DNA from 2 places in the Paenibacillus sp. FW101-FHT12H11 genome. Region 2 is predicted to be linked to the other one. Evidence: riboswitches for the same ligand, from Rfam matches in the RefSeq annotation. Region 2 holds a riboswitch; the other holds the start of a gene.
What was found. A riboswitch is a leader RNA that binds a small molecule or an ion and turns the genes downstream of it on or off. The one in region 2 is predicted to bind cyclic di-AMP.

Region 1 (5,711 bases), on a different contig from region 2:
TCCTGATGGCCGGCTACTGGTTAGCCGTGTCTACGCCGTATGGCCAGCTTGTGCAGGGACTGAACTGGGCGCTGTCTTTTTTTCGCAAAATGAAGCTGCCCGTGGAGTCATTTGCTTTGGCGGTCTCTCTCTTGTTTCGGTTCATCCCGCTTATTTTACGGGAGTGGCAGCGATTTTCGGCGATTGTGAGGGCCAGAGGCAAAGCAGCGATCAAACCCGGCATGGTACGCATGCGGGATATCCCGGCGCTGGTTGTACCGCTGCTTCTCGCCATGTTTCACAAAGCTGAGCAAATGACTGTAGCGATGGAGATGAAAAAAATCGACGGCAAGCAGCAGCTGCTGAAAAAAAGCACATTGAGTTGGCAGCCAAAGGATACGCTGATCGTCATTTGGAGTGTAGTTGTTTTTGGCGTGCTGATCGTTATGCGTGACTAATAGGAGGGAGGGCAGCTCATTTTGGAGGAGCTGCTCTTTTTGTGCTCAGTGGTTGTAGGTGGAGGTGGATTGGGAATCTTGAGGACGCAGGCCCCGTATACTATACTTTAACTAAGAACCTCGACCGGCGGTGACAAGCATGAAATTTTCTGATTACACCCTCTATGAGAAGCAAACGCTGCGTAAAGTGAAGCTATGGGAAATAAGGCAACAGAAGACCCCGAATTTGCTCGAAAGAACCTCGAAAACCGTCTCCACAAACATCAATAAGCTCATCCCGGAAAAGGTGCACAAAACGATCACGGCCACTGTCAAGGGGATGTTTCAAACGACATTGTTCGGGATGAATTATATTCCTCAGAACGACCCGCTTATAGGCGCTTCTCTGGCTGAAAGTGATGCTAAAGCTGAGGAATTGCTGTCGCTTTATAAAAAGATTGCCGCTGCCGAGGGAGCAGGTACGGGAGCGGGTGGGATTCTGCTTGGTTTGGCGGACTTCCCGATTCTCATCGGGATCAAGCTGAAATTTCTGTTCGAGCTTGCGCACGCCTATGGCTACTCCACGAAGGACTATAGAGAGCGCTTGTTTATCCTGTATGTGTTTCAAATCGCGTTCTCCAGCCCGGCGAAAAAGCCTGCTCTACTAGACACGATCAAGAATTGGCATGAGATCGCAAGCGGCTTTCCGCCTTCTGATGCCTATATGAATCAAGTGGATTGGCAGCAGCTGCAGCAGGAATATCGGGACACCATTGATTTCCGTAAAATGCTGCAGCTTGTCCCCGGCATTGGAGCTGTTGTAGGCGCATGGGCGAATTTTGGCCTGCTGGAAGAGTTGGGCGTGGCGGGCATGAACAGCTTTCGCTTGCGTCGTTTAGAGGATAAAGCCAGGTTGGAGGCTGAGGGGAAGGGCGAGCAGTGAACAGGTGGATTCCCGTTGGAGAAAATCCAATGAAAGTCCCAATTTCCACGTTAAAATGCTGATTTGGCTGGACGAAATCCAATGCATAGGGGGAAATTGGCGTTCTGTGGGCTGATTTTCGCTTACCTCGTTGGATTTCATCCAACGGAACGGGGAAATCCGGCCTCATAAAGGCGTTCCCATTGGAATTCATCCAATGAGAAGGGGCAAGGCTTCGCTACTGGCGGTCCAGCGCCTTAGTCCCTCATCGCGTCTGCTGCCAGCGATCCGGTGCCCGACGTCCCGCATCGCGTATGCCGCCAGCATCCGGTGCCCGACGTCCCGCATCGCGTCCGCCGCCAGCTATCCCCTGCCTTACGACCCGCATCTCGCTCGCGCCAATCAGCCCCGCAACGCCAACGCCCCCCGCGCACTTATGCCGCCAACGCCCGCCACCCCGCGTCACGCAGCCCTTTTTGACCAAGCTGGGCAATGTTCCAGTGATTTTTAAGAAAGAGGCACATATACTAATGATGAGCCAAACCATGTGTACGCCCTGAATAACTATGTGATTTTTTTCACATGACAACCTATGAATGGTTTGGTTGATCTTTTTCACCAACGATGGTAGAGAAAAAAGCTGATGTAATCGGAGGAGAGGATTCGAATGAGTAAACCGAAGGTGGTTATTCTGGGAGCGGGGTACGGCGGGCTTGTAACGGCAATAAGGCTGCAGAAGCTGATCAAAGCAGATGAAGTGGCGGTCACGCTGGTGAACAAACACGACTATCACTACATGACGACACATCTGCACATGCCGGCAGCTGGCACGGATCATCATGAGAATGCCCGTGTAGACATTAAGGATCTGATCGATGAGCGGAAAATTCATTTCATCAAAGCGACGGTTCAGCAGATTGTACCTGAGGAAAAAAAGGTGGTTCTGGCGGACGAAGTCCTCACCTACGACTATTTGGTCGTGGGGCTTGGGAGTGAGACGGAAACCTTTGGAATTCCGGGATTGCGCGAGTATGCGATGACAATCAACAGCATTAATAGTGTTCGCTTCATTCGTCAGCATACGCAGTATATGTTCGCAAAATATAAATTGGATTCCAAGCATAAGGAATATTTGACGATCGTTGTTGGTGGCGCAGGTTTCACAGGCACGGAGTTTGTTGGAGAGTTGGCCGACCGGATTCCTGATCTTTGCCAAATGTTTGACGTCGATCCTTCCCTGGTTCAGATCATCAATATCGAAGCATCGCCTACTGCTTTGCCGCCCGGACTGCCGAATGATCTCGTGGAATACGGCATGGACGTGATGCGCCGCAAAGGGGTTCAATATAAACTATCTACCGCCATCAAGGCATGCGAACCCGGCGGTGTGCTGCTGGGAGACGGCCAATTCATTCCTGCCGGCACGGTCATTTGGTCGGGAGGTGTCCGCGGGAATTCCTTGCTGCAAGATGCGGGCTTCCACGTCCAACGCGGCAGGGTCAAGGTGGATGACTACTTGCGTTCCTTGCAGTTTCCTGATGTTTTTATTACGGGAGATTGCTCGATTGTCATGAGCCCGGAAGGCACGCCATACCCCGCCAATGCCCAAATCGCCGTCCAACAGGGATGTAACACAGCCAAAAATTTATTTTATTCACTGCGTGGAAAGCCATTAAGACCTTTTGCCTACGATTACAAAGGCACGGTCGCCTCGCTTGGTCGCGGAGAAGCGATTGGCATCCTCAAGGTCAAAAAAGTGAAAGGCAGGCTGGCCGCAATCCTCAAAAAAATAATCGATGCCCGCTATTTATTTCTCATTGGCGGTATCCCACTCATCTTCAAAAAGATGATTTTCAAGCAAAAACAAGCCACTAGAAAGCGTCATGTGAGAAATTAATTTTGCTAAAACACCCTAAAATCCAATGAATCAGACAATAAGCTAGTAAAACAGAGATACTGAAAGGATTATACCATTGTAAGCGGATTATCAAATGAATGTGGGGAGGGAATAATCTTTTTTAAGATTATTCTCTCCTTTACTATGAGCCAATAAGAGAGTAGTATCAACTCGTACGTTAACAGTTGAATATTTCGCTTAATTTTCTTATCAGAAAAGCGGGGGAACCATAGGTTTCAACGGGGTGAGTAAGGTGTGTTTTGTCGCATGCGGCAGTTACCTTTAGGGCAGATTTCTCGCAGCCCGAACCCGTCAGCTAACCTCGTAAGCGGTCGTGAGAAAGGAGAACATGTGGCTAAGCACAAGGTCTATCCTTGTGTTTTTTTGCGCCCAAAAAAGGGAAATCAAGCTGAAAACTAGGTTATTTGGAGGAATTTCACAGCATGACAAGTGACTCATTGAAAAAGATTGTATTCGGCAAACCGCTGAAATCAGCGGAGCTGGAATCTGAGAAAATGCAGGTATGGAAGGCTCTGCCTATCCTGTCATCAGATGCCTTGTCTTCGGTAGCCTATGGCACGGAGCAAATTTTGCTAGAGCTTGCAACTGTAGGGGTTGCTGCTTTTGCTTTCTCATTGCCGATTGCAATCTCGATTATTGCTTTAATCATGCTTCTTGTATTAAGTTATCGCCAAGTGATTGAGGCCTATCCAATGGGCGGCGGAGCTTACATGGTGGCCAAGGAAAATTTGGGCATGATGTCGGGAAGGCTCACCGGAGTTTCACTGCTGATTGATTACACGTTAACCGTTGCGGTTTCGATTTCAGCAGGCGTGCAGGCGATAACGTCGGCCTTCCCGGTTACAGTGCCTTATATTGTCCCCATAGCCCTAGTGCTTGTCTGGTTGATGGTGTGGCTGAATTTGCGGGGGACTTCTGAATCCGGAACGGTGTTCGCGATTCCAACGTACTTTTTTATCCTGTGTATCTTACTGCTGATCGGCAAAGGGATCTTCGATATGCTGACAGGATCCATGAATATGCATGAATTCCAAGTTGTTCCCAGCTCGATGACGAGCTCATTGACATTGTTTGTAATTCTAAAAGCTTTTTCATCAGGATGCTCGGCCGTGACAGGGATCGAGGCGATTTCCGATGCGGTGCCGCATTTCCGTACGCCATCTGTCAAGAATGCCAAGAAAACCTTGGCTTCGCTCGGTACGCTGCTGGCGATTGTCTTCGGGGGCGTCACCTTGCTGAGCTTGGGTTATGGCATTGCACCTGATCCGCACGGGCATACTTCGGTCTTGTCGATGGTTACGGAGCAGGCGTTTGGCCGTGGCGCCATGTATTATGCCACACAGATTGGCACCATGCTGATTCTGGTATTGGCTGCGAATACGAGCTTCAACGGATTTCCGATCTTGGCATCCATCATGGCTCAGGATAAAAACTTTCCGCGCATGTTCTCGTACCGGGGAGATCGGTTGTCGTTTCACTACGGGATCATAACGTTAGGTGTTTTGGCAAGTATCTTGCTCGTCATTTTCAAAGGGAAAACCGATGCACTTATTCCACTTTATGCGATTGGCGTCTTTTTATCTTTTACCCTGGCCCAAAGCGGTTTGGTCCGCAAATGGTTCAGAGAACGACCGGCCGGCTGGATCGGCAAGTTCGTTATTAATGGGTTAGGGGGAATCGTTTCCCTTGCCGTTCTTATTATTTTCTGTATCACCAAATTTAGTGAAGGCGCTTGGATTGTTATTATTGTGACGCCGCTATTGCTTTGGGGAATAACCAAAATCAGCAATCACTATGATGATGTAGCCAAACAACTGCGCATTGATATCACGCAAGAACGCGTATGCATTAAAGAACCTGTGATCATTGTTCCTGTTGCGGGTATTCACCGCGTAGTGGCGCAGTCTTTGAACTATGCCAAATCTTTATCTCCCAATGTCATTGCCTTCTACGTCTCGTTTTCGGATGAGGATGAAGAAGCGATGCAGGAGAAATGGGATAAGTGGGATCCGGGTGTTCGGCTTGTCGTGTTCAAATCCCGTTACCGGACCATTCTGAAGCCGTTGGCTGAGTTTATTGAAAGGGTCGATACCCATGTTTCGGAAAAGCAATCGATCATGGTGATCCTGCCCCAGTTCATGCCGAAAAAATGGTGGCACCGCCTGCTCCACAACCAGTCTGCCGCACGTATTCGCTCGAAGCTGCAAGCCGATAAAGATATCGTCGTTGCGACGGTGCCCTATCATTTGCATGAGTAGAGGTGTACAATAAAGGGGTAAACCGGATGTAGAAATGGAACAGAGGTGAACCTTTTATGGCAAAAAAGAAATGGTCAAACACTACCGCTGAACCTAGCGCGCAAGATAAACCTGCGACACTCAAAGATTTGCTGCGCCCTGATATCTTAGCGGGGCTGAAGGCTCAGGCTGACGCGATGAAAGCTGAGGAACAGGCT
Region 2 (5,711 bases):
CAAGATGTTCTGGTCGATCAGGAAGTTCTGGCCCAGACTCTTTTTGAGCACAAGATTGTGCTTTTTTATAATTTGTTTCGTCTTACTGGGTGTTGCGACATCTTCCACTGTTACAATCACTTCACTGCCGGGTATAGTCATAATGTAGCCCTCATTTATCTATAGGTTCTGAATTCTGAAATCCACTGTCATCCCTTACTTCACTTTCACTATATCTTTGGTTCCAGATGTTCCAAGGCTGCCTCAAATTCCTCACGCGAGATCTGGAACATCGCACATCGCTTATAAAATTGTTTGCCATTGCAGTAGCCGATGCCAAGGGCATTGCCAACGACGAGCCTTCGGGATGCCGCTTCCGGATGAACGATCAAGCCTGCGGCTATGAGATCCTCCATGGTAAGCTGCGAGACAGCCCCGTCGTACTCTGTCCGCAGGTTCTGGAGCGCCTCACGGACAATCTCCGGCGCTGCGTTCTCGACGCCGATGTCGCCCTTATACTCGGCCTGCGCCTGCGTGATGAAGGCATGCTTGCAGCCCGGCACCTTGGCTGCCACAATCTTCCGTATCCGCTCACCTGCGTGATCCGGATCCGTAAATATAATGACGCCTCTGCGCTGCTGCGCGAGGGCTATTCGCTTCAATACGGCTTGCCCGATGGCTGAGCCGCCTGTCTCTATTGTATCCGCCTCGACGGCTCGGCGAATAGCGGCCGTATCGTCTTTCCCTTCAACGACGATGACTTCTTTAATCATAATCGGTTCCCTTCCCAGTACGCAGAAAAAGAAGAGGGATTCCCTCTTCTTTCGCCCAGGCGGCTTGCCTGGCAACGTATATTGACATTGTTCCCGCTGAAACAGACGTTTACACGTTAATTCTCAGACGGCTTTTTCGGTCCTACGACATAGACCGTATATCCTTGTTTCGTTCCGAATTTATTAGCGTAGCCATGATCTTCAAAGTAAACATCGATCATTTGGCCTTTCACACCGCTACCAATGTCTTCAGCACGACGGAAGCCAACACCCTCAATGTAAACCCACCATCCCAGTGGGATAACTTTCGGATCTACCGCAATCGTTCTGCCCTCAGTAACTGTCGTTCCTGTATAGGTCTTCCCATACCCAGGAGAACCTTCGGCTTTGCCTGTCGAATCGGCTCCCGCTGAATAAGCCGTGAGCTTCACGTTCTTGAGGATTTGTTTATACCCGAATGTTACACCATTCTTAGAGACCTCATCCACGCTAGGGGATGACGCCGATAGAACAACAACAGGATTTTTTGTGCCAACGGACACAACTTTTTTAACGCTTTGTTCCTGTACTTCTTGACCTACAACAGCTTCTGCAACTAATACGCCATCTTCGTAAGTCTTCTCTTTCTTTTTCAGAAGTACGCCCTCTTTACCTTCTTGAACGACCTGCTCTTTACCCTTAAGCAACGATGCATCATTTTTCTTTTCCGTGTCGAATGCAATCGGCTCTGTTACTTCTTCCGTCTCTTTTTTCACACGGACGATTTTGATTTCATCGCCTGATCCCAAAGAGGCTGTCGGTTCGGGAGTCAGCTTATCGTGCTCCCCAAGTGCAATATGTAAACGTTGCAATGCACTTTCAACCGTTCTTGCAGTTGTGTAAACAGTGGTGGTCTTTCCATCAGCAGTCAATTGAATTGGAGAAGCGTGTTCGATGACGAATTTGTCCCCGCCCTTGATTGTAGCCGCAGGGTCTGCAGATATTTCATCGTGTTCACCAATCGTTATGGCTTGTTCATCCAGTAGGCGTTGCAGGACCCATTGCTTCGTGTGCACAACGGTTTCTTGTCCATTCACAACCACGGATACGCTCTTGGTAGCCGTACCGTACAACAACACCAAAAACATGAAAGTCATTGCGATTGAGATTATAGCCAGGCTTAAAATCAAACGCAAGTTTTCATGCTTCCATCGCAATGCGAAGGACATGCTGGATGATCGTTTTACATGGGTCTCGCTAAAAGAGATACTGCCCACTTCTTCGGTCCTCCTTCAAAGCCTCGCCGCCAGGTTACAGCATGATTAAATTTGACGCGACTAAGGTTTTTAATTTAACTTAACGTGTCGTCCATCGGCAGTGTTTGGAAACAGCTGCGTTCTGGTCGTCCCACCCCGCTTTGCTATTCATCATCCTATGAATTCCGGGTTACGATTAGTCGTCCGAAACAGTTAAAGGTCCTTATGGGGACAAAAAGCCAGCAAGAAGAGGACTCTTCTCGCTGGCTTAGTTTGCATAGTAAAAATACACAAATAGCACGCACGACAATCGTTACCTCTCTTACGCTTACGAGGTTAGCTGACGGATTCGGACGTGAGAGTCGCCCTACTCAGACGTAAACTTCCGTTCAACGTCCAAGATTCACCCCTGTTACTCACTCTGTTCACTTCGTCAGCGTTGGCGCTTTATAAGTTAACAGTGGTTCCCCCGTTCCCATAATTGGAACTCAGCGAATGGAAAAATGGCAAATTGGTTATTAAGTTATTATGAAAAGTATATTACGCTGTTAATCTCTGCCTGTAAAGGGATTAACACCTACTAAAAAGGGCTAAATCAATTAAAAATAGCTTATTTTCAAAATAAAACCACCTTTTATCTACTTTTAACTCATTATAACGTACGAATACTAAGTTTCTTCGTGTTTTCACTCTTAAACTAGGCTTCGAAACTAAATTTGTTTATAATTATCAGGTATGAAACACGTATATAAATTCCAATAATTAGCTATTTAGGGAGGCACTGAGATGGGTCCCATATTACAAGTTGACGCTTTATTCGGGGGATATTTACCAAATAAACCCGTTCTTCACGACCTCACATTTTCCATCCGCCAAGGTGAAATGATGGGATTAATTGGTTTGAACGGCGCAGGAAAAAGTACAACCATCAAGAACATCCTTGGACTGCTTCAACCACAAAGGGGTTCTATAAAAATTAACGGTTTGACGCTGGCCGAAGATCCGCTGCCTTACCGTGCCACTTACGCTTATGTGCCTGAAAGTCCAGAGCTTTATGAAGAACTTACGATTCGTGAGCATCTGGAGTTAACCGCCATGGCTTACGGCTTAACGAAGGATGACTATCTCTCCCGCTCGCAAGCGCTGCTCGAGCAGTTCCACATGCAGGACAAGCTCAACTCGTTCGCAAGCCATTTATCCAAAGGGATGAAGCAAAAGGTCATGATCATGAATGCATTCCTGATCGAACCTTCTCTCTACATCATTGATGAGCCTTTTCTCGGGCTCGATCCGCTAGCCATCCGCTCATTACTCGAGTTGATGGTCAAAATGAAGAGACGCGGCGCGTCATTTCTCATATCCTCGCATATTTTGTCTACGATTGAAAAATATTGCGATAACTATGTCGTCCTGCACAAAGGACATATGGTCGCCCAAGGCGATTTAGTCGAATTACGTCAGCAGACAGGACTCCAGCAAGCGTCATTGGACGACATCTTTTATAAGCTTGTAAAAGGAGAATTGGTATGAAGGCGATGGACATGGATACCCGTGCCCTATGGCAGAAGAGATTTGAACATTATATGAAGGAATCCATGGGTTACCTGCAGTATGCAGCGCGCAGCAATTTTTTTGGCTTCCTGCTATTTCTTGTCATCCTTTCTTCCTATTATTATGCAAAAATACTACAGCGCCTTCCGACAGATTATCCTTATCTGTGGATCGTCCTTTTGCTGCTGGTACCTTTGTTAGCCTCAAGCCCCATTCGCACGCTAGCCAGAAGCGCAGACCGTATGTTTCTACTGCGCGTTGAACATCAGATGGGTCCTTACTTCCGCGGCGGATTCATGTACAGCTTAGTGCTTCAAGCCTTCTGGACATTTCTGGCATGGGTCGTCCTATGGCCCTTGTATCATCACTGCCTTGGCCGCGATGAACAGCATTTCTTATGGATGCTTGCCTTGCTTCTATTAATGAAGGTAGGCAATTTATTGGCCAGCTGGCAAGAAAGCCGATTCACTCATGAGCGCGCAAGAAGGGTTTCCGTTAGCTTCCGCTGGCTGGCAACAGCCGTGCTGATTTCGCTGCAATTTCTGACAAGCGTCCTCTGGGCAAGCGGAGCTGCTCTTGTCCTTACACTGGTTTGGTTAACCGCTACGCATTACGTATCCAAATACTACATCGGATGGGATTATCTCATTACGAAGGAACGGCAGCAGCAAGCACGATTATATGCCTTTTTCAACTGGTTCGTGGATGTTCCGCAATTGGGTACGCGAATAGCCCGCCGAAGCTGGATCAGCGGGGTCACAAGATTTATTCCTTTTAAACAAGATGCTGCCTATCTCTACATATATATGAAAACATTTCTACGTACGGAGCTATTCGCGATTGTCCTGCGTATATCCTTACTAGGCACATTAGCCATCGCCGTTTCAAGCAGCAGCACAGCGAGACTGCTCATCTTCTTTATCGCTTTGATTATTTCCATGGTTCAACTAACGCCACTTGAGCGTTCACACCGCTATACCTTTTGGCTCGACATGTACCCGCTTAACCGTCAGTTGAAGGCCGGCTCCCTAGCCTTCATCATTTGGTCAGCCTTACTCCTAGAATTATGTATGCTTTCGATTCCGTTTATGATTCGATCTTCACTTATCTATATTGTCGTGCCGCTCATCGGCTTCCTCTTTATCTCACTCAGCTGCGGAGTTTTTCTACGACGAAAATTTGCAAAAAGCGCTTTACTTGAGACCTAACAAGGCTATGGCGTTGTTTGTCGTTATTTCTGCAAGTTCTTCCAGACTTATCCCCTTGATTTCAGCGGCGGTTTCGGCAACCAACCGAACATAAGCCGATTCATTGCGCTTGCCGCGGAAAGGATGCGGGGTCAAATAAGGAGCATCCGTCTCGATGAGTAAGCGGTCCAAAGGAACCTGCGCCAGCACTTCCTTGGGCTGCTTTGCATTTTTGAAAGTGACAGGGCCTCCGAAGGAAATATGGAAATTCATAGCCAAACACTGCTTGGCCGTCTCCCAGCTCCCCGAAAAGCAATGCATGATCCCCCCGACTTCTGCTGCTTTTTCTTCTTTTAAAATAGTCAAAATATCCTGATGCGCATCTCGGTTATGAATCACAATCGGCATTTGAAGCTTTCGCGCCAACCTGATTTGCTCCCGAAAAACTCGTTGCTGTACATCTTTAGGCGACTTATCCCAATAGTAATCAAGCCCGATTTCTCCGATTGCCACCACTTTTTCGTGCTGACACAGCGATTCGATCCATTCCAAATCTCCTGGCATCATGTCAATTGCATCTACAGGGTGCCAACCTACTGTTGTATAGATAAAATCATATTTTTCAGCAAGAGCTATTGAACTAGGAATTGTTTCCCGGTTAAAGCCAACATTCACCATTCTGGTAACACCGGCTTCACGAGCACGTTGTATAACCTCGTCCTGATCTTCCTGAAATTGTTCCGCATTCAAATGCGTATGTGAGTCTGTCAGCATAGTCTTCTCCTTACTTCCTCTTATGTATTATTCCTGCTCGCCTAGCATCTCCCAAAGCTCCGGATATTCAGAAGCATTCAGACGTTCAAGCAACTCCTCGGGGTAATAGACATGATGTTTACCCATTTGAAAGCCGCTAATCGACTGCACGATTTCCGAGCGGTGAGTGATTTCGGTCAGCGTCTCTTTATGATCCAAAAGCAGAATCGGCA

Region 1: another riboswitch for cyclic di-AMP. It lies ahead of AC3WTJ_RS14040 (APC family permease); the one in region 2 lies ahead of AC3WTJ_RS36100 (resuscitation-promoting factor).

What each region holds. Positions count from the first base shown of each region.
Region 1 is NZ_JBYTCO010000004.1:87,764-93,474, forward strand. It holds gene AC3WTJ_RS14020 (ATP-binding cassette domain-containing protein) at 1-437, shown strand, start outside; gene AC3WTJ_RS14025 (EcsC family protein) at 577-1,359, shown strand; gene AC3WTJ_RS14030 (hypothetical protein) at 1,604-1,885, opposite strand; gene AC3WTJ_RS14035 (NAD(P)/FAD-dependent oxidoreductase) at 2,006-3,235, shown strand; cyclic di-AMP (ydaO/yuaA leader) riboswitch at 3,421-3,581, shown strand; gene AC3WTJ_RS14040 (APC family permease) at 3,679-5,514, shown strand; gene AC3WTJ_RS14045 (YqkE family protein) at 5,571-5,711, shown strand, end outside.
Region 2 is NZ_JBYTCO010000018.1:58,872-64,582, forward strand. It holds gene rsmA (16S rRNA (adenine(1518)-N(6)/adenine(1519)-N(6))-dimethyltransferase RsmA) at 1-141, opposite strand, end outside; gene rnmV (ribonuclease M5) at 210-752, opposite strand; gene AC3WTJ_RS36100 (resuscitation-promoting factor) at 869-2,008, opposite strand; cyclic di-AMP (ydaO/yuaA leader) riboswitch at 2,298-2,491, opposite strand; gene AC3WTJ_RS36105 (ABC transporter ATP-binding protein) at 2,774-3,517, shown strand; gene AC3WTJ_RS36110 (ABC transporter permease) at 3,514-4,746, shown strand; gene AC3WTJ_RS36115 (TatD family hydrolase) at 4,732-5,499, opposite strand; gene AC3WTJ_RS36120 (HD domain-containing protein) at 5,527-5,711, opposite strand, start outside.